DNA from 3 places in the Desulfoluna sp. HI9BLuna genome. Region 2 is predicted to be linked to each of the others. Evidence: riboswitches for the same ligand, from Rfam matches in the RefSeq annotation. Region 2 holds a riboswitch; each other region holds the start of a gene.
The links. Region 2 has a riboswitch for cobalamin ahead of ACOYW0_RS01975 (TonB-dependent receptor plug domain-containing protein). Riboswitches for the same ligand answer to the same signal wherever they lie in the genome.
Positions count from the first base shown of each region.

Region 1: linked by a shared signal. The riboswitch ahead of thiC (phosphomethylpyrimidine synthase ThiC) and the one ahead of ACOYW0_RS01975 (TonB-dependent receptor plug domain-containing protein) in region 2 are both predicted to bind cobalamin.
Region 3: linked by a shared signal. The riboswitch ahead of ACOYW0_RS02795 (helix-turn-helix transcriptional regulator) and the one ahead of ACOYW0_RS01975 (TonB-dependent receptor plug domain-containing protein) in region 2 are both predicted to bind cobalamin.

Region 1 covers NZ_CP186555.1:4,228,366-4,235,602, forward strand. Annotated here, with positions in the region: gene ACOYW0_RS17125 (TetR/AcrR family transcriptional regulator) at 1-164, opposite strand, end outside; gene ACOYW0_RS17130 (DUF1254 domain-containing protein) at 580-2,100, shown strand; gene sstT (serine/threonine transporter SstT) at 2,217-3,470, opposite strand; cobalamin riboswitch at 3,998-4,223, shown strand; gene thiC (phosphomethylpyrimidine synthase ThiC) at 4,517-5,839, shown strand; gene cobT (nicotinate-nucleotide--dimethylbenzimidazole phosphoribosyltransferase) at 6,101-7,168, shown strand.
Region 2 covers NZ_CP186555.1:528,213-535,449, reverse strand. Annotated here, with positions in the region: gene ACOYW0_RS01980 (methyl-accepting chemotaxis protein) at 1-1,103, opposite strand, end outside; cobalamin riboswitch at 2,021-2,213, shown strand; gene ACOYW0_RS01975 (TonB-dependent receptor plug domain-containing protein) at 2,501-4,414, shown strand; gene ACOYW0_RS01970 (sigma-54 interaction domain-containing protein) at 5,022-6,380, shown strand; gene ACOYW0_RS01965 (glycoside hydrolase family 5 protein) at 6,499-7,237, opposite strand, start outside.
Region 3 covers NZ_CP186555.1:756,299-763,535, forward strand. Annotated here, with positions in the region: gene ACOYW0_RS02785 (MFS transporter) at 398-1,690, shown strand; gene ACOYW0_RS02790 (DeoR/GlpR family DNA-binding transcription regulator) at 2,081-2,845, shown strand; cobalamin riboswitch at 3,726-3,912, shown strand; gene ACOYW0_RS02795 (helix-turn-helix transcriptional regulator) at 4,139-5,128, shown strand; gene ACOYW0_RS02800 (TonB-dependent receptor) at 5,615-7,237, shown strand, end outside.

The DNA.
Region 1 (7,237 bases), 2.7 Mb from region 2:
AAGTGGTGATAAAACGACCCCTTGGTGACATGCAGGGTGTTGCACAGGGCATCAATGGTCAATTGCTGAATACTGTGCTCCGCAAGGAGGTTAAGTCCGGCGTCCAGCAACTCAACGGCGCTGCGCCTGGCCTTTTTCTTCTCTTTGTTCTGTGGGTTGCTCAAAGCCGCTCTCCTTTTATTTAATACCATACGGTATGGTATGTTTGCATGGTGGCTTGCTGAGAGTCAAGGATAAGTGGAGAGTATTTTTGAAAAAGGTGGGGGGTAGCAGCCATGGGTACACCGAAAACCCGAGGGGCAGGAAACAGCATCATATAACAGGGGACACGCTTTTTAGGGCCAGTGTTTTGCTGGAACGAAGGGACAGATTGCGCTGGACTCAGTAAATGTGTCTGTGAGATACTTGCTGAGTGTATCTGCCTTGAATTAATGATAAACCCTTCTGGGTTTGTCTCCCCCATGCCGCCCGTCACAACCTCGCCTCACCATGCTTAATCTCACTGGTATAACCGTGTCCCCAAGGGCGACGGGAAAGGAAAAAAACGACCCATAACCCCATGAATCAAGGAGAAACGTCATGAGCACGAAGTTGCCGGTTTTCGCCTTGTTGTTTTTTTGTACCATGGTTGGGCTGCCCTCGGCCGGGCAGGCTGCCATGAAGATGACCACCGAGGTGCCCGCAGGCATTTCCACGCCGGACAAGCTGGAGACCTCCATCGGGGTGCTCACCGGTTTTGATGGGGTGCCTGATGCGCCCACGATCCAAAAGGTTTACGACCAGCTTGATCTCCAGCGTGCGACCCAGGCCTTTCTGGCCACCATTCCCATTGCCTCGATGTATGCCATGGAAAAAGGGCTTCTGGCATTCGGACCGGCAAACAGCACAGCCCTTCTCTTCGAAGATCTCATGGACTCCAAAGCGCTCTGGCTGACCCCGAACACCGTGTCGGTATATATGGCGGCCTGGATGGAGCTTGGCGAGGAGCCCATGGTCATTGAGACTCCGCCCAATGTGCTGGGGTTCATCAACGATGCCTGGTTTCACTATGTCGTGGATTTCGGCAACGCGGGCCCGGATAAGGGTGAGGGTGGGAAATTGCTCATCGTACCGCCCGGTTACAGGAAGGACGTGCCGAACGGGTACCATGTGGTAAGGTCAGACACATACGGGCATTGGGTGATCTGGCGGGGATTTCAGGTGGATGGCTCGCCCAAACCGGCTGTGGATGCAACCAGAAAGGCGTTTCGGATCTACCCCCTGTCAAAAAAGGGCAACCCTCCGGAGATGGCATTCGTGAATGTATCCGGTACCTACCACAACACCATCCACAGCATGGATTTTCATTTCTGGGAGGAGATCGACGCGCAGATCCAGGCCGAACCCGTGCAAGGGCTTGACCCTGAAATCCGTGGGCTCCTTGCCTCCATCGGCATTGAAAAGGGTAAAGAGTTCGCACCGGACGAGCGCATGAAGAACATTCTCACCGATGCCGCCAAGGTCGGTTCGGTGACGGCACGGGCCCTGACGGCCGTGCCCCGGGATCAACGCCATTACCTTTATCCGGGAGAGCGTGTCTGGACAAACCCCTTTATCAAGGGGCGCTACGATTTTCTTTTGGATGGTGCCCGGTTGCTGGATTCCCGGGTGTACATGCATTTTTATGCCACGGGGATCACCCCTGCCATGGCAAAAAAGAACGTGGGCAAGGGCTCGCAGTACGCCATTGCCTATCTCGACAAGGATGGCAACGCCCTTGACGGAAGCAAGACCTACAAGATCAACCTTCCCAAAGACGTACCGGCCAAGAATTTCTGGTCCTTTACCCTCTATGACAACCAGACCCGCGCCATGCTGCAGACCGACCAGCGTTTTCCCGGCATCGACAATCTTCGGAAAGGCCTGAAGCCGCGCAAGGACGGATCATACGATATCTACTTCAGCCCGAAGCCACCCAAAGGCCAGGAGAATAATTGGATCCAGACCGTGCCGGGCAAGGGGTGGAACACGATTTTGCGTCTCTACGGCCCCCTGGAGTCGTTTTACGACAAAACCTGGAAGCCCGGAGATCCTGAACTGGTTGAGTCGTCGAGCCTGTAACGGTCCCCTGGTGCCCCGCTGAGTCGGGTCCGATCAAAAATGAGTCGTCAATAAAAAGGGCCCCATGGGAACGATTCCCATGGGGCCCTTTGTGTTGTCTCTTTAAGCGCGGAAGCTTATGCGGCTGCAACCGTTTCGGTTTCGGTTTCAGTTGCGGCGGTGCTTCGGGCGTTAAGATCCGCTGCAGCAGTAAACAGCACGTCGGTGGAGCTGTTCAGCGCGGTTTCGGCGGAGTCTTGGATGACGCCGATGATGAAACCGGCGGCCACGACCTGCATGGAGATCTCATTGGGAACACCGAAGAGGCTGCAGGCAAGGGGGATCAGGAGGAGCGAGCCACCGGCCACACCGGAGGCCCCGCAGGCGGAGACGGAGGCGATGATGCTCAGCAGAAGCGCCGTTGCCATGTCGACCTGAATGTTCAGGGTGTGGACGGCAGCCAGGGTCATCACGGTGATGGTGATGGCGGCGCCGGCCATGTTGACGGTGGCACCCAGCGGAATGGAGACGGAGTAGGTGTCTTCGTTGAGGTCGAGGCGCTTGCACAGGTCCATGTTCACGGGGATGTTGGCCGCGGAGCTGCGGGTGAAGAAGGCGGTGACGCCGCTCTCACGCAGGCAGGTGAACACGAGAGGGTAGGGGTTGCGCCGGGTCATGAAGAAGACGATGGCCGGGTTGACGATGAGTGCGATGATGAGCATGGCACCCAAAAGAACCTGAAGCAGGTGGGTGTAGCCGGAAAGGGCTTCAAAGCCGGTGGTGGCGATGGTCTGTGAGACCAGGCCAAAGATGCCCAGGGGGGCAAACCGGATAACCAGCTTGACGATGCTGGAGACGCCGTTGGAGACGTCGTGCAGGAAAGTCTTGGTTGCTTCACCCGTATGCTGGAAGGCGATGCCCAGGGCAATGGCCCAGGCAAGGATGCCGATGAAGTTCCCCGTAGCCAGGGCGTTGATGGGGTTGTCCACGATTTTGAAGAGAAGGGTGTTGAGAACCTCCCCGATACCGTTGGGCGGTGTGGCTGCTGTGTCTGTGGCCACCAGGGTCATGTTGGTGGGGAAGAGAAAACTCAAGGTGACGGCTACGAGTGCCGCCATAAAGGTTCCCACCAGGTAGAGGCCGATGATGGAGCGCATGTTGGTGTGGGTGCCGCGCTTCTGGTTGGCAATGGAAGAGGCGACGATGACAAAAACGAGGATGGGTGCAACGGCTTTAAGCGCTTTGACGAACAAGCTGCCGAACAGGCCTGCGGAGTTTGCCGTATCCGGTGATACCTGAGCAAGGATGACACCTGCAATGATCCCGATCACAATCTGCAGTACCAGGCTTCCCGAAGCGATTTTTTTAAAAATCCCTGTCACTTGATTCATGAATTTCCCCCAAAGTTGGTTAAATATTCCTTAATTCCACTATCACCATTTCATAGGGGAAATATCGCTTATATGTCAATATTTTATTTCCATATAGGCTTATTCGTAACGAGGGCGTTATGTTTTTACGCATTCATGAATCTGAGGCCGAAATGTAGGTAGGAGGAGCTTCAACATTGTAAAATAAAGGCCAAATGGAGTTGTGAAGGAACATGGGGCGGCGAGATTGGAATCCCTTTTGGGGGAGTCGTAAAATTTGGGATGCCTATTGGTATGCCCTGAAACAGCCGGTACATTTAAGGTGCTCGAATAAAGTGAAAGAATGCGTAAAAACAGTCTTGCCAACTATCTGAAATCTTAGATAATGTTTCTTAAACGTTCTCTTTGGACGAATGCTTTTTTAAGGCCCTGATGGGCAAAGCGCATCCTCACGCCGCCTTCAAGGTGCTTTTCGCTACCCTTGTCGTCGGAGTTTTTTCCCCTTGACGCCCTTTGCCGGTTTCGTGTAGAGGATGGACAGTACCCGGTAACAGGGTACACATTCAATTTGTCATACGGTGTCATGCAAACGGAACTACGGTGAAAATCCGTGACGGTCCCGCCGCTGTAACCGGGTGGCCCGGCGCAGGTTGGTTTCTCCTCATCATGTGAAGAGATGCCAGCGGTCACTGCCTCTCCTGAAGGGGGGCGGGAAGGCGCGTCGGGAGCTCTTACCCCGGAAGTCAGAAGACGTGCATGAGACTCACGTGACCGAGTTCGATGGCAAAGGGCTCTGAGGTATATCTATGTACCTCAGAGCCCTTTTTTTATTGCCTGAAATCGGTGCGTTTCACCGGCACGGGTTGGTGCTGGTGGGAATGATCATGAAATTCCGGCGCTGTCTGTTTGTACTCCTTGCTTTCTTTCGACAGACGGATTTCATGGCGGCATCGGGTGATCTCCCGGGTGGAGCCGGGGCGCCGTCGGAGTCGGTGGCCGAACGAATCATGGTGGCGGTACTTTATATTTATGAGCCCGCCGATATGCTTGTAAGGAGAAGAGATACAATGGCTGTAGACAAGACCCAGATTGAATTGGCCCGGGAGGGCGTGGTTTCCCCCCAGATGCAGCAGGTTGCCGAAAAAGAGGGGCATGCCCCCGAGGTCATCCGTGACCTGGTGGCCAAAGGGGAGATCGTTATCCCCAACAACCCCAAGCACAAAGGCCCTGCCGTGGGCATCGGTACCGGCCTCCGTACCAAGGTAAACGCCTCCATCGGGACCAGCTCCGATATCTGCGACATCAAGAGCGAGATCGAAAAAGCCCTGGCCGCAGAGGAAGAGGGCGCCGATACCCTCATGGAACTCTCCGCCGGGGGGGACCTGGACCTTGTCCGCCGCGAGGTGCTGGCAGCCACCAACCTTCCCCTGGGCAACGTGCCCCTTTATCAGGCCTTCAAGGAGACCGGGCGCAAGTATCAGGATCCCTCCAAGCTCGACCCCGAATACCTTTTCGATCTCATTGAGCAGCAGCTCGACGACGGCCTCTCCTTCATGGCCATCCACTGCGGCATCAACCAGTACACCATTGAGCGCCTCCGCGCCCAGGGATTCCGGTATGGCGGTCTTGCCTCCAAGGGCGGCACCTTCATGGTGGCCTGGATGGACGCCACCAAGCGTGAAAACCCCCTTTACGAGCAGTTCGACCGCGTCTGTGCCCTCATGAAAAAATACGACGCCGTGCTTTCCCTTGGCAACGGAATCCGTGCAGGTGCCATCCACGACAGCCACGACCGCGCCCAGATGGCCGAGATGATCATCAACTGCGAGCTGGCCGAGCTAGGTCGCGAGATGGGCTGCCAGATGATGGTGGAAGGCCCCGGCCATGTGCCCCTGGATGAGATCGAGGGCAACATCATGCTTGAAAAGCGTATGAGCGGCAACGCCCCCTACTACGTCCTCGGCCCCATCCCCTGCGACACCGGCGCCGGGTACGATCACATCACTGCGGCCATTGGCGCGGCCAGCTCCGCCCGTTTCGGCGCAGACCTTATCTGCTACATCACCCCCGCCGAGCACCTGGCCCTGCCCACGGTTCAGGATGTGCGTGAGGGCGTGCGCGCCACCCGCCTTGCCACCCGCATCGGAGATATCGCCAAGTACCCCAACCGCCGCGAAACCGAGAAGCTGGCTGCCATGGCCCGTCGCGAGATGCGCTGGGACGATCTGGAAAAACACCTCCTTTTCCCGGAGGTGGCCAAGTCCATCCGTGCAGAGCGCACCCCCGAGCAGGAAGACACCTGCACCATGTGCGGTGACTTCTGCGCCATGAAAAAAGGGATGGAGGTTTTCCAGCCCGACATCAAAGGCGACAAGATCTACAAGGGGTAACCCAGGTTCGCGAATGCTCCAACCCTCGTACCTCGGGTTGTCGCATTCGCTGACGGGCTGTGCCCGTGATCAACGGTACGGGTTATTGACGTGTAGCCATTCAGCTTACAATGCCTCCGGTGGTCCTGCCGGAGGCAAGTTGAATCGTTACAAAGACGATTTGTTACGAACGACCATTTTGGTCCCCATGGTGCCATGTCTCCAACCACTGGCATCATGGGGGCGCATGTTTTGACTGGATTGATTGAGGAGGGGTTCTGAATGACATTGCTCGAAAAGACCATCGGTTCCATTGTGGGGATCGATCGCGGGATTGAGACGCTTGCCCTTGCCCGCCTGGCCGACCAGGCGCGGCCCCAGGGGAGTCTTGGGGTGCTGGAACCCCTGTCCGCCCGCCTTGCAGCCATTGCCGGTAAAATCGATGTGAAGCTCGAAAAGAAGGTGGTGGTGACCTGTGCCGGAGACCACGGCGTGGTGGAGGAGGGTGTGAGCCTGTTTCCCCAGGAGGTCACCGAGCAGATGGTCCACAACTTCGTGATCAAGGGCGCCTCCATCAACGTGCTGGCCAAGCACGCCGGGGCCGAGTCCCTGGCGGCCGACATCGGCGTCAAGGCCGATTTTGATCCGTCTCTTCCCATCATCCATAAAAAGGTGGCCAGGGGCACCGAGAACTTTACCAAAGGGCCTGCCATGACCCGCGAGCAGGCTGTGGCAGCCATTGAGGCCGGCATTGAGATTGTGAACGAACTCGTGGCCGAAGGCGGGCTGGACATGCTCGGCACCGGGGACATGGGGATCGGCAACACCACCCCCTCCACGGCCATTATCGCCGTGCTCTCCGGGGAAAAGGTGGAAGACCTTACCGGGCGGGGCACGGGCATCAACGATGAGGCCCTTCAGCGCAAAATCGACGTGATCAAAAAAGGGATCGAGGTGAACAAGCCCGACCCCAAGGATCCCGTGGATGTGTTGGCCAAGGTGGGCGGCTACGAAATCGGCGCCCTGGCAGGGCTTGTCCTGGGGGCTGCGGCCCACGGCGTCCCGGTGGTGTGCGACGGGTTCATCTCCACGGCAGGGGCCCTGATTGCAGGGGATCTGGCCCCCACGGCCAAGGAGTACCTCTTTGCCAGCCATCGTTCGGTGGAGGTGGGGCACACCTTCATGCATGATCACCTGGGCGTGGATCCCCTCCTGGACCTGGGCTTTCGCCTGGGCGAGGGCACAGGGGCGGCCCTGACCATGGAGCTCCTGGACGCCTCCACCCGCATCCTGGCCGATGTGCTTACCTTCGACGAGGTGGCCATCAAGGATCCCCACACCAAAGGGTAATGTTATTTTTGTAACCGGTTGTGATACGATGCCCCTGCATGACGCCATGCAGGGGTATTTTTGTATGTG
Region 2 (7,237 bases):
TTGATGGCCATGGTTTCCATGTCTTTGTAAACGCCGTGGAGCTCGTTGTTCCTGTCGTAGGTGAAGGTGATGAGGAAGTTGCCTCCGGAAATGTTGCGGGCCACCTTCGCGATTTCTGCGGGGTCGCAGCCCAGCTGCCTCAAGACGCTGCGGGTCAGGCCGATGACAACGAGAACGCCTATGAGCAGGGCCCCTGCGCTCATGACGATGATCAGGACGATCCCCCGGTGGTTGGATGCCTTCAGGCGGGGGCCGATCTGATCCTGGACCCCCTTGATGTCGAGTTTAATTTCATCGATAAGGTCTGCCACTTCGGGGCCGATACGGTCCAGGGTGCCCTCAATGACCTGGTTGCGGGTGTTTCGAAGGGAAAGGGCCTGGGCAAAACCTTGCAGGTAAAGGTCTTTCTCTTTTTGGATGTTGGAAAGAGCCGTGGTGTGGGCCTCTGTCTTTGCAAGGTGGTCCAGGGCCTCTTGCATCAAATCGAATTCGGAGGCCACCCGGTCGGCATCGGACCGGGCATTGCTGACGAAAAAGGCGGTCCTGTGAACCCGGCCGATGAGCATGTGTTCCATGGCAACCCCCGCTCCATAGGTCACTTCGGTGTCGCGTTCCCGGTTGGCCGACTCCAGGAGCTCTGCGAGCAGGGTTTCCATGGCCTTGCCCCTGGGGTTCAGGACGTCTCCGATGATTTGTTCTTCTTGCTTTTGAAGGTTCACCACCTTGGTGAAGGCTTCGTTGTAGCGGCTAACGGAAGCGTCGATCTCCCGGATTCTTGCGGCACGGTCAGGGTGGTTGATGTTCCCGGTTGCCCGTTTCAGCAAATCATCCATCTTCTCATAGTACCCCAGGAACTCTTCCCGGTTGGTCTCGTTCCCAGAGATAAGGAACTCTTTGACGTTCATCCGCGTCATGAGCATATTGGCCTGAATCTGGCCGGAAAGGTTGGCGTTGCGGGCCATTTCCCGGTACTCCGTAAAACCGTTGGATGCATTGTTCAATGTGACGATTCCCAGCAGAGTGGTGGCGGCCAGCAGGCCCAGTACCGTGGTAAATCCCAGGATGAGCTTGGATTGAAGAGTCATGGTTTTCAGGGTGTTCATGGGGGTATTCTCCTAATCAAGAGGTGCTTCGAAGATCAAAAAAAACGTGTGGCTCCACACTTCGCGCACAAGTCCGCAGATCGAGGTGGCTGTCGAAAAGCGTGCCGATGCCATGGCTTAAGACAGGAAGGTGTCCAACGTATTTTAGTGAAAAGCTGTCAACGGGTTGAAAAACCGGGACACACGTATCCGAAGAAAAGGCGCGGAACCCTTCAGGGGGTGCGGTGAGGTGGTTTTTGATTCTCAGGGTTGGTTGATGAGTCGTGAAGAGTCAATGGGCAGGCGTGTGGGAACATGGCAGGCAGGCGGTTGCCTGTCTGTGCGTCGATCTTTTTTCCAGATTCCCGGCCAGGGGGTGTTGTGTCCTTTCGTAGGGGTTATGATGTTTTATGAAATATCTTATAAAAATCACGAGAGCTAATAGCCCAACTTGTGCTGACAGTCAATCAGAAAAAAGTAAAAAAGTGAGGATTTGACTCGGACAATATTCCTACTCCTTGAAAAGTAACATTGGCAAATGCGATTGTGTCGCGTGTATTTCTGGTTTTTTTTCGGGGGGATAGGTGCGGGTGAACTTTCTCGGGCCTCGGAGGGGTTCACCGTGGCTCCGCAGGAGGGGGGAGAACTTACCCCGGATATTGCATGAGAAAGCAATCATCCAAAAGGATGATATATGATTTTGGATAGCCACAATAAAAATGTTAGCATTTTTTGAAAATGCAAAATGTAAATCAGCGTTTGCTGTTTGATTTTCTCACACTTCGGGCGAACCGGGCTATTGCCGGTTGCAGGCCGTGGGGGAGGCTTTTCATCACGGGCCTGCCATGGCCTGTTTTCCTTGGCACGGCACGAATGCGTTGACATCTCGCTGACGGTAGGATACTTTTCCTCCCATTCTTTAGAAATGGCCCTGGCCATTTCGGACATAATATTCAGGTGCCGGCCGATCAGTGGCCTGCATAACAAGGAATCCTGTGCAAATCAGGAACGGGCCCGCCGCTGTAACCGGGGACGAACGCCGCATCAACGCCACTGTTGAATCTCAACGGGAAGGCGCGGCCAGTAGATCGATCCGGAAGTCAGAAGACTTACCTGAATAGCTGGGTAGATTTTTCACTCGTGGATAAGGGTGGAAACGTGCATTGTGGAATGAAAACGGTATCCCACACAGGCTTTGATCTGTGTGGGTTTTTTTGTTCTCCGGCGCAGGCGGCGCCGGGGGGAAAAAGACCCGCACGGTATGTGGCTTTTCCGTGGCCGGGCTTTTCTGGCTACGGGTGTTTGGGGAATGGGGCGAGCCGCCCTTTTCCCGGGCATGCATGGGGACCGGATGGAAACGCACGCCTCTTTTCTCCATGCCTGCTGATTTAATCATCAAAGAATGTGAGGAACGAGGTATGCTGAAACGTCATGTGAAACACCTGGCCTGTACGGGTGTGGCGGCCATTTTTTTATGCTCTGCGGGGGTTGCGCCCTCAGCAGCAAAGGGCGCTGACGCCTTGGGGGAAGTCGTGGTCACGGCAGAACGCTTTCCCACCGGGGAAAAAGAGAGCTCCCGGTTTGTCACCATGTACTCATCGGAAGAGCTCATGGAGACAGGAGCCAATAACCTGGCCCAGGCCCTGAGGCGAAAAGGAGGCTTCTCCTACAAGTCCTTCGGGCCCCAGGGGGTCTCCTTCGGCGGCATGAACAGTGAGATCACGGCCCGGGGAATTTCCAAGGGCACCCTGATCCTGGTCAACGGCTGCCCTGTTCAGGGTGCCGCCGGCCAGGGGTACGACCTGGACATGATCCCCCTGGAGCAGATCGAGCGGGTGGAGGTGATGAAAGGGGCGGCTTCCACCTTATACGGGGCCGACGCCCTTGCCAGCGTGGTCAACATCATCACCAACAAGAACGCCAAGGCCACCCAGGCATCCGTGTCCGTGGAGGCAGGCTCCCACGGGCATCGCACGGCAAGCGCAGAGCTCAGCAGCCCCCGTGTGAACGTCGGGGTCTCTTACGCTCACCTGGACGCGGTGGACAAGATTTCCCAGACCACCTACCCGGATGACCCCTCCGATAATTATTTTTACTCGCGGGACGCTGTGGATAGCGGCGGCCTCAACCTCAACGCCACCCTGGCAGATGGCCTCTACGTCGACTACCTGGGAAGCCTCAGCACCACCGGGTACACCAAAAACAAAAATGCGGGCGGTGTGGATAAGGAAACGGAGCAGGAGCACGCCAAGCACTTTGCCGACATCCGATTTGAAAAAGAGCACGTCAGGCTCAAGGCCTTCGGCTATCTGGACCAGCTGGACCGCGAGGAGCTGACCAGTAAAGGGCTCACCGATGAGTGCAACAAGAACTACAACTACGGGGTGCAGGGGGATTACCGGACCACCTTGGCCGGGGTGGAGCTGACCGCCGGAGGAGACTATGTCTACCGGGGTGCCGATTACAGCGAAAAATACGGCAGGCACCACCGGGACGATATTTCAGCCTTTGTGCAGACGAAAAAGACCTTTGCCGATTCCCTCACCGTGGTGCTGGGGTTTCGTGAACAGCTGATCTACGATGGAAACGGTGACAACAAGGACTACGACATCTTCCTGCCTTCTGCCGGGGTCACCTACCGGGTCTCCTCCGGCCTGAACCTTTTTGCCAACGCCGGAAAGGCATTCAAGGCACCTACCTTCAACGACCTGTACTACAAGGGCGATGCCCTCACGGGCAACCCGGATCTCGACCCCGAGAGCGGCTGGACCTACGAGGGCGGGATCAAGTACGACAACGACTACATGAGGGTTCGCCTGGCGTGTTTTTATATGACCTTCGAAGACAAGATCGAGTCCATAACCGTGGATAAGGTAACCACCAAGTTCAACGCAGGCGACTACGAGTCCACGGGGGTTGAGTGGGAGACCTCCTTTTACCCCTTTGTGAACCAGGCCTCGTTCCTGGACGCCGTCTCCCTGGATGTGGCCGGTTACCTGGCCGATACCACGGCCGAAGACACCGATGGGGAAGAGTACCAGGCCGCCCCTGAATTCCAGACCTCGGTGGGGGTGTCCTATGTCACCGAACCGCTGGTCCTCAACCTTGCCGTGGATATCTTGCGGGAGCGGGAGAGAAATCTCCCCAGCTACAACCCGGTTCATTTTGCCGGAAAGCTGGCCTGCTGGAAGGGGTACCTCACTTTTGGCGTGGACAACATGTTCGACGACACCGTGGTGACCTGGGGGGACAACACCCCCGACAAGTCAAAGCACTACGAATACTACGACCTGGGCCGCACCTACAAGCTCGGGTATGAGTTGATCTTTTAATCCGGGTAGTTCATGAAACAATAATCGTTTCAAAAGGATAACTTGAATATGGGTTTACTCGGTCCATGACATATCCGGGTTAGCCTTTTCGATTCACTGGCCCCCCGCGCCGTTCCCGCCGCGGGGGGCCACCTCAAAGCTGCTCCTTCCTCCCCAGTCCCTTTCCGAACCGGAGAATCGCCTTCCAACCATCAAGATGTTGAGGACGTTCCTGTATGTAACAGGCCCCTTTATGCAACAAGCCATGGGGCTGTTGTGCCCTGATTGGGCTGGGCGGAATGCCCTGCTTTTTTCAGGGGGATGGGCAGGGGCTTGCTGTGATCATGGGGGGCACACAGTCAATGTGAGTAATTCTTGATAATTTTTGTCAAGAATTGACAGGGGGTGGCGGTGTGGGTTGGGAAAAATGGTGTGCTGTGAGTATATGTCATATAATCAATTTATTATCCTTTTTATCTTGGGCGTTCCCGTGTGGGGAAAGGGCGATTGACTCTGTGGGCGGAAGTAGATATATTTCCCTCGTCTTGAAACGGGTTTTTGTGATTTTTTTCGTTTGATGGGCCGGATTTGGGGGAGTCCTGCCTCGTTTTATGCAGGGATGGTGAGGATGGAGGACATATTGCATTCGTCTTCGGACGGAATCTGGATCTGGGATGCCTTTGGCCGTGTGATCGCCGTGAACAAAAAAGCCGAGGAGCTCGGGGGTATCCGGGCGGATTCTCTTATCGGCCGGTGTTATATTGAGCTGATCCAGAATGGCCTCTACGATCGCTCCGTGGCCCATGACATCTTCCGCAGTCGGTGCCAGGGGGTGACCCAGGCGGCATCCCTTCGAACGGGAGTGCGTACCATCAACACCGGAACCCCGTATGTCAACGAGCGTGGTGAGATCGTCCGCATCGTTGTCAAGGAGAAGGAGATATCCCACTTAAGCGATGAGGCGGCCCTTTCCGAGGTGAGCCGGATCCGGTCAGGCTTCGGCGAGTCCTTTGAGGATCCCGGGGTGGTCTCCCTCGGCAGGTACGAGGTGGTGGCCAAAAGCCCGTTGTACCGACGTTTGTTGAAGCGGAGCTTTAAGCTGGCCGATGCCGGGGTCTCACGCCTTTTGGTCCTGGGAGAGTCGGGGACCGGCAAAGGGCTCCTTGCCCGGTTGATCCATGAAAAGAGCAGGCGCAGGGAGCACCCCTTTGTGCAGCTGAACTGCGCGGCCGTACCCGAAAACCTGTTGGAGTCCGAGCTCTTCGGGTACGACGGGGGCGCCTTTACCAGCGCCAGGGCCCAGGGGAAAGAGGGCTTGTTTGAGGCGGCCCACGGCGGGACCCTGTTCCTTGACGAGATCGGGACCCTGCCCCTGGCCCTCCAGGCCAAGCTCCTCAAGTACTTAGACGACTTTGAGGTGACGCGCCTGGGCAGCACCCGGGTGCAGAAGGTGGACTGCACGGTGGTGGCCGCCACCAACTGTGACCTTAAAGACCTGGTGACGCAGGGACTCTTTCGCGAGGACCTCTACTACCGACTCAACGGATTTTCCCTCACCATTCCGTCCCTGCGGCAACGTCCCGAAGACATCGCAGGGCTCCTGGATCATTACATCGAGCGGTACAACTGCCAATACCGGCTGTGCCGTTACCCCTCCCAGAGCCTCCTCGACCAGTTGTACGACTACCCCTTTCCCGGCAATGTGCGGGAGCTCAAGAACATTGCCCGCCAGATCGTGGTGCTTGGGGAGGTCGACTTGCCCGAGGCCTCCCCCTGTCTCCCGCGCGGGAGGACGGTTGGGTACGACGAGCCACAGAAAGACCTCAAGGGAAAGATGGACGCCTTTGAAAAAGAGCTTCTCAGGCAGGCGGTCTCCATGCACCGGACCACCCGGGAGGTGGGGGACTACCTGGGGATCGACCAGTCCAGCGTGGTGCGAAAGCTCAAAAAACACGGCCTCTCCATGGGCCGCAAAAAGAGGCGGTGACCCCGGCTCGTCGACTCATTCTGCCCTGTGGCCACCGCCCCTTCCTCTCTCCTGGCGGTTCTTTCGACTCTTCACAATCTGGTGACAGCCCCTGCCCGTTGGCAGGGGCTGTGTTGGGCTAAACAGCCCGCTTTATCACGCCTCCCGACGGCCTGGCCGCGTAGAGTTCGGCGATGGTTCCTCCGGAGGGGGAGAGGTCGCCCGCTTCCCAGGTGTCCGGTTCCGCCGATGTGGCCAGGGCGGCCGAGTCCTCGTCTTTGTTGCTGAGGCTCCAGTTTGCGTAGCTTACACTGTGGTCGTTCAACGCGGTGAGCCAGCTTTCTGTTTCGGTTGGGCCCACCCCCTGTCCGCCGTCGGCCATGGTGGTGCCGAATTCCGAGACAAAGATGGGGAGTTCCTCGTCCATGGCCGCCTGGAACATGTTGAAGACGTGCTGGCCGGGCTCGGGGAGGTGCTCTTTGGCGTAGAAGTGGAGGTTGTACATGATGTTCTCCCGGTCCTCGATGGGGCTTTCGATGACCTGATCCAGGCGCTGGCACCATTCCGGCGTGCCCACGAGGATGACGTTCTGCGCCCCCGTCTCCCGGATGGCGTCGATGATCTCCTCTGCGGTCCCTTTCATGTCCTCCCAGGCGTACAGGGGGGCGCCCGGCGAGTTGTCCGGTGTGGAGTAGTTCGGTTCGTTGAAGATCTCGAAAATCACGTTGGGGCTGTCCCCAAAGGCCCGGGCCATCTCTTCGAAGAAGTCGATGGCATGGCCTTTCCACTCATCCGGCCCCATCTCCACGGTGCCGGAGAAGTCCCGGGACGGAAAGGGCTGGGCCCCGTAGGTGAAGTCATAGAGCAGGTGCCAGTCG
Region 3 (7,237 bases), 230 kb from region 2:
TTTATCATTTATGTGCATCCTAAATAAATTTTAGAATCAATGCTTTGAGCCATAGCCACAAATAAAGGCATGATATCGAATGATTCCCCATAGAGAACCCAAGACTACCCACAAAAATGCATAAAACCCAATCCGCAGGGACTCATCATAAGAATGTTCTTTATCACAACGCAATAAACCGACAAACTCTACGAGCCCTCCCCCACCACAAGACACTCACTTTACCATCTAAATTATTTGTATTTTTCACTGCGCCTTAACCTTATTGATTCTTTCATACCAATTCATACCACCAAAAAAACCATAAAACAACACAAAGCAACAAAAGACTTTACAAAGACACCATTGACGATTACAATCAAACCAATTAAATTTGACAACTATCTGGAGGCTTACAATGGAAAAGAGTAGTGTCTTTAAAAAATGGTTTACATTTATCGTTTTAATTATCGGGGGCGGATCGATTTATAAGCTATCGTCCCTAAAGGATGTTTTCTATATTCCAATGCAGGAACACTTCCATCTGACACACACTCAGATAGGTAATGCATTATCAATCTATTCGACAGTTGCCACCTTAGGTTTTCTTTGTGCCATATATTTTGCAGATAAGTTTTCGAAAAAGGTCGCACTTCCTGCGTCCCTTATCGCAACGGGACTTTTAGGGATATATCTTTCAACTTTTCCAGGGTATCATGGGATACTGATAGTATGGGCTCTATTTGGCATTACTTGTGATATGATGTATTGGCCCATCCTTTTAAAGTCAGTAAGTTCACTGGGGCCAAAAGAAGAACAAGGAAGACTCTTTGGTTTCTTGGAAGCAGGAAGAGGCGTAGTAGACACAATCGTTGCATTTACAGCACTCGCGATATTTGCATGGTTAGGTAAAGGTGCCGGGGGCTTAAAAGGGGCCATTCTCTTCTTTTCGATATCAGTTATCGTAATCGGAATTATTTCATTCTTCTGCCTTGAACATGATGCTCCGACAAAAAAATCTTCTGGGGGATTTAAGGGAGAGTTTGAAGGAGTCCTGAAAGCTCTTAAATGCAAAGAGATATGGATAGTTTCTTTCACTATATTTTCTGTGTATGCCGTATACTGTGGACTTACGTATTTTATTCCGTTCCTGAAAGATATCTATGGGCTGCCTGTAACACTTATTGGAGCTTACGGAGTAATAAATCAATATGGACTGAAGATGGTCGGGGGGCCTATAGGTGGATTTTTAGCAGATAAAACATTCAAATCACCAAGTAAGTATCTGAGGTTCTCATTCCTTCTTTCAGTTGTTGGAATGATTATATTTATAATGCTTCCGCATGAATCAATGAATGTATATATTGGGATGGTATTTACCCTTGGATTTGGGTCGATTATCTTCACACAAAGAGCGATCTTCTTTGCGCCAATGGGAGAGATAAATATTCCGGATGAAATTTCTGGATCAGCAATGGCTATTGGGAGCTTTATTGGATATGCACCTGCAATGTTCTGTTATTCGCTTTTTGGCAAAATGTTAGACAAATTCCCAGGTTACACAGGATATAGAATAGTCTTCCTTCTAATGATTGGGTTTGCTTTACTCGGATTTATTATAAGTAGTATCCTAGTAGGAATAACCAACAGAGAAAAAAAAGCCAATGATGATAAGGTTGCCAATAATGAAAAAATACTCGTGACAAATTAATCTGTTAGCCCACGGAGCTTTCCGTGGGCTTTTATTATAAATAATATCACAATTAATTACTGTTCAGTCAATTTTACACATACATTATATCCGAACCTGAAAAGCAGGTACTGAAACTACCCTTGAAAAATAATTAGCTTTCTTGGTCATAGAAGGGACAAGAAAATTTCTCGACATTAATTCTGAATATTATAGAATAATGGACAGATAAAATCTTTCTTCCCTTCAGTATCTTAATGCTGATATAGGAACCAGTTGCATGTGCTATGCTGGTATTGGTATTGTAGAAGGATCTATTACAATTCAAAGAAATGCATAAGAGGCCTATTTGGGATGATAAAACTCAAATTGCGCTAAATTTCATAGTTTAAAGAAAAATGAGGTCTTTATTTGTTAGTCGAAGAACGCAAACAAAAAATCATACAGTTATTAGAAGAAAAAGGACAGATAGAAGTCTCCTACCTGACAGAACTTTTCAATGTATCTCTGCAGACAGTCAGAAGAGATTTAGAGGCGTTAGAAAGCGACGATATCATAAAAAAAGTATATGGCGGAGCCATATTGAATAAAGCGAAAGTCAAGAGTTTTAGTCGTTCTAATAGAGAAAAGAGATCGTTAGAAGAAAAGGCCGAAATTGCAAAAATTGCGGTAAAACTTATTGAAGAAGGAGATTCAATCGCTCTAAATGACAGCACCACAAACCTTGCAATTGCAAAATTGATAACAAAAAAATTTAAAAAACTAACTGTCATATCGAATTCATTAACCATTATAAATAAATTATCGGATATTGAAGGGTTTAATGTCATTCTTGCTGGTGGGATATTGAATGTAAAAGAGCAAGCATTTTTCGGAAAAATAACCGAAAGAATATTAGATGAATTTATTATAGATAAAGCATTTATAAGTGTCAGCAGCTTCTCTCTGAAAACAGGAATTACAGACTATCCCTTGGAAGAGGTTCAGATTCAAAAAAAACTTTTAGATATTAGCCAAAAAGCAATCATTATTGCCGACAGCAGTAAGTTGGAATCGACATCTCTTATCAAAGTGAGCGATATTTCTAAAGTGGATCTTTTAGTCACCGATTCGAATATCCCCCTAAAAACCAAAAATGCATATACAAAATTTGGAATCAACTTAATCAATAAGTAATATTATTGATATCTGTACAGGAATAGAAATACCTCACGTGACCATTTGAGCAGATGTTCTTTGTAATCTAAAGGTTCGCAGTCCTTTTATTTCAACGTTTTTGGATGCTTTGGTTTCAGAATCTGCTCAGCACTATGGAAATTTTCCCGCAACGCATCAAGCCCGTATCGAAAGATACGGGAATGAATGGGTCGCACCTACACATTTCACGATATGCTTCATCCCGTCGGAGTAACAGATATAGTTGTTACCCGCCCCGCATACGGCCTACCAAGGTAAAAGGGTGTAAACGCAACATGAACAACCAGCCCCAGGCCACCTAAAAACAGCCCCACGACACTGATCTCAAAGGCAATTGCCTCCCGCTGCGTCAGAAAAAGAGGAGGGCCTTGACATTGGGCAAACGTAAAAGATAAAGCGTCCTACCAATTTCTGCCTCTTTAAACGTCGATAATCTCCCGCTCAGCATAAGGATTCCTAAGCCGAAGAGTGCATAGCTCCACCTGCCTCACCAGCCCCCCCGCCACTCCCACATAAACGAGACCACATGATGCTCACCACATATCCAAATACAAATCTTCACCTAGCCAGAACCTTTTCCGTTTGACATCCATAAACCCCTCATGTAATGACAATTCAATAAATCCAGAATAATTGTTGGCAAAGGATTATGATGCCGATTGCCTTTTTTATGTGCAGTTCATGATCAGCCGATGGGATATCCCCTCTTCGACAATGTATTCTGGCAGACATACAGGGGCCCAAGCAGATAAGAACACATTCCCTGGGAATGCCGTGATGAAGTAACCCGAACACCGTGGGCAACGCGCTGGTGACTCACCACGCAGCCGGAGGGTTTCATTTGGTTTCTTCGATATTTGCTTCGGCCCTGACTTCAGGTACTGAATAAAATCAGTATAACAAGGAATCCTGTGAAAATCAGGAACGGGCCCGCCGCTGTAACCGGGGACGAACGCTGCACACGGCCACTGCCACACTGTGACGGGAAGGCGCAGCCAGTAGGATGATCCGGGAGTCAGAAGACTTACCTGAATGGAGATGTGTCATCACTTTATGGCACCAAAGTGATGACGTTGTTGTGGTATGAAAAACGGTAACCCACACAGGCAAGATCCTGTGTGGGTTTTTTATTGCCTGAGCACATACCGGAGGTATCGGCACCCGCCAGGCAATAAAGCACGTCACACGATGTTTTGATATCACTCCTTTGCCGCCATTCAGACACCATGCGGGCTACGTTTTTAAACAAACCGTGTGTAAAGGGTGTGCTGCATGGACTCCGAATTAAGGCATCAACGTTCCGACGACATCGTTTCAGATCATATGGACCTTGAACTGAGGCGGCCCGAAAACGGTGAGAAGGGATGGACCAAAGAGATCCCCCTAAGGCCCGGGCTCTCCTTGATTCTTACCAAGGCAACCTATGCCGAAGGCGTGACCTCCCATTTCGAAATGGAGCGGTCCCCACTGCTCTTTTGCTTTGTACTCTCAGGAAGCGGCCGATCCATAGTCAACCTGGGGAAACCCAAGCCGACAATCATCCAGGCAGAAACAGGCACATGCACCGTATCCTGTTTTCCAAATTCCCAAGGGTACAGCCAATTTCCCCCTGAAAAACCCGTTCACATGCTCCACATCCAGGTCGACCCGGTCGTGTTGGGCATGTTCTCCCGGGGGGATATGGAGCAAGCCCCCGCCGATCTCCGGGCTGTTATGGAGGGGTGCCCCAAGACCCATTACCACTATGCGGGCTCCATGCCCCCTGCCATGCAAACCGCCCTTCACCAGCTTCTCAATTGCCCGTATCAGGGCCTGATCAAACGAGTCTTCCTCGAAAGCAAGGCCCTTGAGTTGATATCGCTTCAACTTGAACAGGCTGCCATTGCCAGAAACAGCATAAAAAAAACCGCTCCGCTTCGCCCTTCCGATATAGACCGTGTCCATGAGGCCATGGGCATTATCGTCGAGAATATGCAGACCCCGCCATCACTGCTGGAACTTGCCAGTCGAGTCGGGCTGAATGATTTCAAGCTCAAGCACGGGTTCAGGCAGGTCTGTGGGCAAACGGCCTTCGGCTATTTACATGAGCATCGGATGGAGAGAGCCCGCCAGCTTCTGGAAGAGGGCAACATGAATATCAAGGAGATATCGTATCAAGTTGGCTATATGGACGCGGGGCGATTCTCCGATGCCTTTAAAACCAAATTCGGCATCAGGCCGAGTATTTACCGAAGCAACACATGCTTCAGCGCCATGCCTTAAGCCTCCTCTTTTCCCGGAAGCCTGAGCCCCCTTTGCTTTGGGCCGAAGCACGGCTAAGGCAAAAATCAGGCAACAGCACACCGAGGAAGACTGCCTCCGTCAAAGCCGATTCCGTTCAAAAATCCATCCAGGTCATGCAAGAATCCGTTTCGGTCATACCACCCCCATTTCACCCCATGAACAGCGGCGCTATATTGCGGCTATACCATTACATGATGGCTTTATTTTTATCGTTTTTCACCCTTCAAAGGAGCCGGGTGCCCACTCTGATGATCCGTCATCAGCGCCTTGTGGCAACGAGGCTGCAAGGGCAACTCTGATGCGCTGAACTGCGGTTTGCCCCTTAAGTTCAGGCCCATCACTCGTAACAGATTCAGCTTTAAGGAACAGGTCATGAATAGAAACAGAGATCGATTTCCAAAGGGTTTTATGGCGTCGCTGCTCGTTGTACTGGTGGCTCTATCCCCATTATCAGCGTCTTTGGCGATGGCACAGGAGCAGAAAAAAGAATCGTCACCTTTTCGGCTTGAGCCCGTAACGGTTACGGCCCAAAAAGTAGAAGAGCATGTTCAGGATGTCCCCATGAGTCTGTCCGTCTTCACCGGCACCGACATCGAAGATTCCGGCAGCAAGGACATGAGTGATCTTGTTCGCTATGTCCCCAACCTGTTCATGAACGAATCCTCGGCGGAGAATTTATTGGTTTTAAGGGGTGTCTCCTCCTTTACAACCTCCATTTACTCTCCCACCGGGTTTTATGTGGACGGGGTCAATTTCCCGCTGCATTACATGTACAACACCGAACTGCTCGACCTTGAAAGGGCTGAGGTTTTGCGGGGCCCCCAAGGGACCCTGTACGGTCGAAACAGTGAATCCGGCGTCATCAACCTTGTGACCAGGCAGCCGGACAATGAGTTCAAGGGAAAGCTTTTCACCGAATACAGCAGCTACGACTCCTGGCGGGCCGGGATGAACGCAAGCGGACCCATTATCGAAAACACCCTCTATCTGGGCGTTGCGGCTCAAGCAAGTATCTCCGACGGCTTCATCACAAACACATGCAACGGCGATGATAAAAGCGCTGAAAAAGACCAGAAGAACGGCCGCGCCACCCTGAGGTGGACCCCCACGGATCAGTGGGACCTGTCCTTCACAGCCGATTTCATGGACACCGATGACCAGCAGAACTCCTACAGGTACCGCACAGGACCGTATGCAACGGATTATAACACCATCAGCCACAACGACGCCGATGAGTACTCCCGCCAGGAAGGCAACGGCCAGACACTGAACATGAAGTATTCCGGCGAGTCCTTCAACATGACCTCCGTCACCGGGCTACGGAACTATTCCCACAGCTACAGCACCGATATGGACTGCACCAATGACCTGGGCCCCCTCAACTGGGGGGCTTCGCCAAACAAATACAGCATCGACCATATGAGCCAGGAGGTCAGGCTGTTCTCCCCGGACAACCAAGGGCCCTTTCAATGGCTCGCGGGAATATACGGGTTCAAGGAGGAAACCGAAGTAACAAGCGAGAGAAAAGCCTGGGCCATGAAGGCCGACACCGATATCGACATCGACGGGTATGCAGGATTCGGACAGTGCACGGTCACGGTGTTGGATAAAATGCACCTGACGGCAGGCCTGAGATTTGACCATCAGCAACTGCACGGAACCATGACGGGCAAAGGCGGGGCCGGGGTCATCGATCAGGACAAAAAGCTGGATTACAATGAGTGGCTCCCGAAGTTCTCCATTGCCTATGACCTTACCGGCAATGTCATGGCGTATACCACGGCGTCCAAAGGGTACATGGTCGGCGGGTACAACTATGGCTACATGCCCAGCGATAAAGAGGCGTTCTATTATGATCCCGAATACACCTGGAACTACGAGGCAGGTATCAAGACATCGTGGCTGAATGAGCGGCTCATTGCCAACCTGGCTGCCTTTTACATCGATATCGACGACAAACAGGTGGTGGAGTGGTCCTTTGCCGCAGGCACGTCCATAAACAACGCGGCAAAGGCCCATTGCATGGGCGTGGAACTGGAAGTTCAGGCCCGCCCCCTTCCCGGCCTGGACCTGTTCTCCGGCTTTGGG